DNA from 2 places in the Streptomyces sp. NPDC001443 genome. Region 1 is predicted to be linked to the other one. Evidence: riboswitches for the same ligand, from Rfam matches in the RefSeq annotation. Region 1 holds a riboswitch; the other holds the start of a gene.

Region 1 (3,462 bases):
TGGCCCGTCAGCCCCCTTCTCCGGGACAGACCACGCTAACGCGCTTTCTTGTATCGAGTGGGCTTTCGAGCAGCCTGGCCGATACCTGGATGCCTCCGTGTGCTGCTCGCCCGGGATCGACGATGCCCGTGACGGCCTGAAGTGGGCGATGCGGCGCCTTCCTCTGGGAGCCAAGCGGGACCTGGGCCGACTGATCACGCGCATCGAATGAGGAATTCGAGCGCCGCGCTTCGCCTGAACCCAACTACATCGAGTTGGCGACGTTCGGCTGGTGGTGGACCAGAATGCGTGAACGCTGACGTGGCTGGAGCTCGTGTACCTTCCCTCCCATCGAACACACCGCCACTCTCCGCGACGACTCGCCAAGATCTGTGCCGGAACCGGGAGCTGACACCACTTGTTGCTCAGAGCGGGGAACGCCCGGTTTCGCCGGAGCGCGATGTCTCTTTTCAGCCGTCGCCGACAGTCTCTGAGTTCTCCCCCGTACAAAACCACCCGGCGGTTCACCCGCAAAGGCCCCCGCGCCGGCTGGACCACAAAGGGTCGGGCCAGCAGGTTGGTGGTTTGTCGTCCACGCCGAACTCGACGGCGTCCTCACTCAGTGGCCGGCCGGCCCGAGCTGGATGGATGCCGCGTCGACCGTCTGAGCCAGCAGAACGGCGATGGTCATGGGCCCGACCCCACCGGGAACCGGCGTGATCAAGCGAGCACGAGTGCGGGCGGAGTCGAAGTCGACGTCGCCGACGTTGCCGGGGTTGTATCCGGCGTCGATCACGACGGCCCCCGGCTTGACGTCCTCGCCGCGAATGAGCCGAGGTCGTCCCACGGCTGCCACCACAACGTCCGCTTCCCGCACGGCCGCGGCCAGATCGGCCGTTCGGGAGTGGCAGTAGGTGACCGTGGCGTCCCGGGCGAGCAAGAGCATTCCGACGGGCTTGCCGAGAATCGCGCTTCGGCCCACGACAACGGCATGCTGACCTGCAAGATCGACGTGATACTCGTCCAGGAGCCGCATGATCCCGCCCGGGGTGCACGATGCGAAACCAGGCAGTCCGAAGCTCATCGCCCCGAAGGAGCTCATCGTGACCCCGTCGACGTCCTTCTCCGGCGCGATGGCCTCGAATGCCGCCCGCTCATCGATGTGAGGGCCTACGGGGTGCTGAAGCAAGATGCCGTGTACTGCGGCGTCCCTCGAGAGCGACTGAAGGGTCTCCACCAGCTCAGCGGTTGTAGTGGTGGCCGGCAGGCTGACAAGCCGGGACTCGATGCCTGCCTTCGCGCAACGGGCCCGCTTCATCCGGACGTACGTCACCGAAGCCGGGTCCTCACCCACCAGCACCGTGGCCAGGCACGGCGTCACACCGGCACGACGCGCAAGCTCTGCCGCCTTGCCTGACGTCTCCTCGACGATGCGTCGGGCGAGGCCGACACCGTCCATAAGCAGGGCTGTCTGTGTCTGGGACATGGTCGCCTCCAGGCGTCGCTGACCACTCGCCCAGGCGCACGGCATCGACCGATTCGTCAGACCGCTCCCCGGTGGTGCTCCACCTCAGCGCCAGTCACGGCCCACGCACCACTCTAGTGGATGGCGCTTGCGCTGATCACGAACGGGAAGTTCAAAAGCCCTGCTCAGTGATTGCGCAGCCGACTGCGTAGCTGCGGAAGGGTGTTGCGCCGTCGGGCTGCGCAACGGTCGAGGATCCTGCGCAGTCGAGATTGTGCTGGGGCCGCTGCGTAGTCCTGCCGGGCTTCCTGGTCTTTTCTTGCGCAGGTCCGTCTGGCGCACTGCGCGGGTGCCTGTCGCGGCCCGGCCTGCTTGCGTCTGCGCATCGGTGTCCGGGCCCTGGGGCCGGGCGGCAGGTGATCGCACAACGGCCGCCGCTGCGGCAAGCAGCGCCGGACGCTCGCCGGCTCCCGGCTGACGCATGGTCGGGATCACGGTCCGGGTTCTGTCGGTCGTTGCAACACCTCAGTTCAAGGGCTGCGCAAGGCCCCGACCACGAGCCCGACCACGATTGCGCACACCCCGACCACAAACCCGACCACGCACACCAGGCATTGCGCAGACTGGCTGGAGTGCCGTGACCACGAACGTTCACAATGGCGGCTGCCACGCCATGGGCCGTTTTGGGCGCACGGCGTTCGGTGGAGCATCCGCAAGCTCCGTTTCAGCCGCCCAGCTTGACCGCACGGTGTATGTCGGCGGCGTAGGCCTCGGGCTGTTCCCAGGCTGCGAAGTGGCCGCCGGCACGGTGTTCCACATAATCGCAAACGTTCAGGAACGCCTCGGCGTAGCTTCGCGGCTCCGGCTTGATGTCGCGCGGGAACACGGAGAGCACGGTCGGAGTGTCGATCCGGTCAGGGAGGGCGGCCGGTTCGGCATAAGTGGTGAAAGATGTTCCGATCGTGCCGGTGACCCAGTAGGCGGTGACCCAGGTGAGAAGTTCGTCCGGAGTGAAGGCCGACTCGTCGGACCAGGACTCCAGTTTCTCGATGATCCAGGCCGCGAGGCCGGCGGGTGAGTCGCCGAGGGCGACGGCGAGTGTGTTCGGCCGCGTCGACTGTTCCGCGATGTACCCGCCCTCGGTCCGGAACCACTGTGCCGAGCGGCGGAGGTAGGCCGCCGCGTCAGGCGCGAGCTTCGCCGGGTCCGCCGTGAGCGCACGCTGTGGGGCGATGTTCGTGAGGTGCAGGGCAGCCACCCGGTCCGGGTGTTCGGCCGCGAGGATTTCCGCGACGGTACCGCCCACATCGCCGCCGGACACGGTGTACCGCGAGTAACCGAGTTCATTCAGGGCGTCCGCGACGATCCCGGCGATCCGGTTGACCGACATGCCGGGAGTGGCGAGCGGGGTCGCGAACGGGAAGCCCGGCAGTGCGGGAACCACCACGTGCGTGTCCGCGAGCAGAGGCAGGACACGCTCGAACCGCAGTACCGAGTCCGGCCAGCCATGCAGCAGCACGACGACCGGAGCGCCGGGGTTCGCGGACCGCTGGTGGATCACACGCAGGTCGGTGTCGCCTGCCTGCACCGTCGCCCAGGGGAACTCGCCGATGCGGCGCTCGTGCACTCCCCAGTCGTATTCGTTCGCCCAGCGTTCGAGCAGTTCGTCGAGGCGGGTGCCGCCGATGCCGCGCGTCCCGTCGTCACTCCACGGGGTCGCAACACGCCGCGTTCGTCGGAGTCGTGTCCGCGTCTCGTCGTCCATGTGTATCAGCGTACACATGATGTGTATGCTTGTACACATGACCTTGCGCAATGCGGCTGCCACCAGACAGCGGATCCTGGAACACGCACAACGCCAGTTCGCCCAGCACGGGTACGCGGCGATCACGGTCAAAGGCGTAGCCGACGCGGCCGGGGTGTCGCCCAATCTCATCACGCGCTATTTCGGCGGCAAGGACGGCCTTTTCCTGGCGGCAACCCGGGTGGAGATTCCGGTCTCCACCTCCTTCGACGGC
Region 2 (3,462 bases), on a different contig from region 1:
CTGATCGATCTGTAGTCCGCGCCGCCGGGGTCCGGGCGTGCGGGTCAGGCGCCGAGGTCGATCTCGGGGTAGAGCGGGAAGCCCGCGACCAGGTCGGTGGCGCGGCGGGAGATCTCGTCCGCGATCTTGGGGTCGAGGACGTGCTGGGCCTTGGAGGGGGCGCCCTTGGCGGTGGTGCCGGCCTCGGTGGTGGTCAGGACGCGGTCGATGAGTCCGGCGACCTCGTCCATCTCGGCGGTGCCCAGACCGCGGGTGGTCAGGGCGGGGGTGCCGATGCGGATGCCGGAGGTGTACCAGGCGCCGTTGGGGTCGGCGGGGATGGCGTTGCGGTTGGTGACGATGCCCGACTCGAGCAGGGCGGCCTCGGCCTGGCGGCCGGTGAGGCCGTAGGAGGAGGCGACGTCGATCAGGTTGAGGTGGTTGTCGGTACCGCCGGTGACCAGGGTGGCGCCGCGCCGCGTCAGGCCCTCGGCCAGCGCGCGGGAGTTGTCCACGATCCGCTGGGCGTAGTCCTGGAAGGCGGGCTGCCGGGCCTCGGCCAGGGCGACCGCCTTGGCGGCCATGACGTGCGGGAGCGGGCCGCCGAGGACCATCGGGCAGCCGCGGTCGACCTGGTCCTTGAGGGAGTCGTCGCACAGGACCATGCCGCCGCGCGGGCCGCGCAGCGACTTGTGGGTGGTGGTGGTGACGATCTGGGCGTGCGGGACCGGGTCGAAGTCGCCGGTGAGGACCTTGCCCGCGACCAGGCCCGCGAAGTGGGCCATGTCGACCATGAGCGTGGCACCGACCTCGTCGGCGATCTCGCGCATGATCCGGAAGTTCACCAGCCGGGGGTACGCGGAGTAGCCCGCGACGATGATCAGCGGCTTGAACTCGCGGGCGGAGGCGCGCAGTGCCTCGTAGTCGATCAGGCCGGTGGCCGGGTCGGTGCCGTAGGAGCGCTGGTCGAACATCTTGCCGCTGATGTTGGGGCGGAAGCCGTGGGTGAGGTGGCCGCCCGCGTCCAGGGACATGCCGAGCATCCGCTGGTTGCCGAAGGCCTGGCGCAGTTCGGCCCAGTCTGCCTCGGAGAGGTCGTTGACCTGGCGGGCTTCGGCCTTCGCCAGGAAGGGGGCCTCGACCCGGTCGGCGAGCACGGCCCAGAAGGCGACGAGGTTGGCGTCGATGCCGGAGTGCGGCTGGACGTAGGCGTGGCGGGCGCCGAACAGCTCTCGGGCGTGCTCGGCGGCGAGGGACTCGACGGTGTCGACGTTGCGGCAGCCGGCATAGAAGCGGCGGCCGACGGTGCCCTCGGCGTACTTGTCGCTGAACCAGTTACCCATGGCCAGCAGGGTGGCCGGGGAGGCGTAGTTCTCGGAGGCGATCAGCTTGAGCATCTCGCGCTGATCGGCGACCTCCTGGCCGATGGCGTCGGCGACACGGGGCTCGACGGCGCGGATCACGTCGAGGGCGGCGCGGAAGGCGGTGGACTCGGTGGAGAGGGGCTGCTGCTCTGTCATCTCGGGCTCCGGGTGGCGTGGCATCGAATGCGGTCACGGTTCACGGCACGGCCCAGGCGCACGGCACTGGTCACTACCGGGCCGCTCCCCGATGGTTCGTCCCATCCCAGCGCGCCAGTCACGGCCCGCGGGAAAGCCTACCGGGCGTGTCGTGGCGCATGGTCCCGCGTCCATCATGCGAGCGACCATGGGAAGGGGGCCCGTCCCACGTCCTGGAGGGCACAGTGACCGACCCCGTGATTGCCACAGAGTCCATGGTCCTAGCGGCCGAGGAGCACAGCGCGCACAACTACCGCCCGCTGCCGGTGGTCGTCGCCACCGCCGACGGCGCGTGGATGACCGACATCGAGGGGCGCCGGTATCTGGATCTGCTGGCCGGATACTCCGCGCTCAACTTCGGGCACGGCAACCGGCGGCTGATCGAGGCGGCGAAGGCCCAGCTCGACCGGGTGACGCTGACGTCCCGGGCTTTCCACCACGACCGCTTCGCGGCGTTCTGCGCCGAGCTCGCCGAGCTGTGCGGGATGGAGATGGTGCTGCCGATGAACACGGGCGTGGAGGCGGTCGAGACGGCCGTGAAGACCGCCCGGAAGTGGGGGTACCGGGTCAAGGGCGTGCCGTCGGAGATGGCGAAGATCGTGGTCGCGGGCAACAACTTCCACGGCCGTACGACGACGGTCATCAGCTTCTCGACCGATCCGGAGGCACGGGCGGACTTCGGGCCGTACACGCCGGGCTTCGAGATCGTGCCGTACGGCGACCTCACGGCGCTGCGGTCGGCGCTGACCGAGAACACGGTGGCCGTGCTGCTGGAGCCGATCCAGGGCGAGGCGGGGGTGCTGGTGCCGCCGGCCGGATATCTGCCGGGGGTGCGGGAGCTGACCCGGGAGCGGAACGTGCTGTTCGTCGCCGACGAGATCCAGTCGGGCCTCGGCCGGACCGGACGTACGTTCGCGTGCGAGCACGAGGGTGTGGTGCCCGATGTGTACGTGCTGGGCAAGGCCCTGGGCGGCGGGATCGTGCCGGTGTCGGCGGTGGTGTCGAGCGCCGAGGTGCTGGGGGTGTTCCGGCCCGGGGAGCACGGGTCGACGTTCGGCGGGAACCCGCTGGCCTGCGCGGTGGCCCTGGAGGTGATCGCGATGCTGCGGTCGGGCGAGTACCAGGCCAGGGCCGCCGAGCTGGGCGAGCACCTGCACCGGGAGCTGGCCGCGCTGACCGCGGGCGGGCGGGCGACGGCGGTACGCGGGCGCGGGCTGTGGGCGGGCGTCGACATCGCCCCGGCGTACGGGACGGCCCGGGAGGTCTCCGAGAAGCTGATGGACCGCGGGGTCCTGGTGAAGGACACCCACGGCTCGACCGTCCGGATCGCACCCCCGCTGGTGATCGCGAAGGAGGACCTGGACTGGGGGCTGGACCAGCTGCGCGCGGTGCTGGACGGGTGAGCGGGCGACGGGCCGCCTGCTCGCCCGCCCGAGCGGGCCGCTAGAGGATCACGTGGGGCAGGAAGCGGGCGTACTCGTCCGTGATCGGGCCGGCGGATTCCCGGATCCCGAGACCGGCCGACTCGTCCCCGACCACCCAGGCTCCGAGGACGACGTGGTTGCCGTCGAAGACGGGCAGCTCCGCCAGCGCCTGATAGCAGCGGGGTTCGTCGCCGGGCGCCGGGGCGGAGGGGTCGGGAGCGGCGGAGCCGGGCTCGTGGATCGTCACCCCGGCGCCTTCGCGGCCGAGGAGGGGCTTCGCCACGTAGCCGGTCGTGGCCGCCAGGTCGCGGGGGCCGTCGAGGTAGGCGGGGAGCAGGTTGGGGTGCCCCGGGTACAGCTCCCAGAGGATCGCCAGCAGCGCCTTGTTGCTGAGGAGCATCTTCCAGGCCGGCTCGATCCAGAGGGTGGACCCGGTGCCGCCGCCGTTGTCCAGGGTGTCGAGGACATGGCCGGCGAAGGCGTCGGTGGTGAGCCATTCC

The links. A riboswitch is a leader RNA that binds a small molecule or an ion and turns the genes downstream of it on or off. The one in region 1 is predicted to bind ZMP and ZTP.
Region 2: linked by a shared signal. The riboswitch ahead of ACWC24_RS31555 (glycine hydroxymethyltransferase) and the one ahead of ACWC24_RS18855 (bifunctional 5,10-methylenetetrahydrofolate dehydrogenase/5,10-methenyltetrahydrofolate cyclohydrolase) in region 1 are both predicted to bind ZMP and ZTP.

Annotation. Positions count from the first base shown of each region.
Region 1 covers NZ_JBSFIA010000016.1:126,945-130,406, forward strand. The annotation lists gene ACWC24_RS18855 (bifunctional 5,10-methylenetetrahydrofolate dehydrogenase/5,10-methenyltetrahydrofolate cyclohydrolase) at 599-1,465, opposite strand; ZMP/ZTP riboswitch at 1,487-1,573, opposite strand; gene ACWC24_RS18860 (epoxide hydrolase family protein) at 2,169-3,209, opposite strand; gene ACWC24_RS18865 (TetR/AcrR family transcriptional regulator) at 3,247-3,462, shown strand, end outside.
Region 2 covers NZ_JBSFIA010000037.1:98,117-101,578, forward strand. The annotation lists gene ACWC24_RS31550 (hypothetical protein) at 1-15, shown strand, start outside; gene ACWC24_RS31555 (glycine hydroxymethyltransferase) at 45-1,499, opposite strand; ZMP/ZTP riboswitch at 1,543-1,631, opposite strand; gene rocD (ornithine--oxo-acid transaminase) at 1,754-2,941, shown strand; gene ACWC24_RS31565 (glutathionylspermidine synthase family protein) at 2,982-3,462, opposite strand, start outside.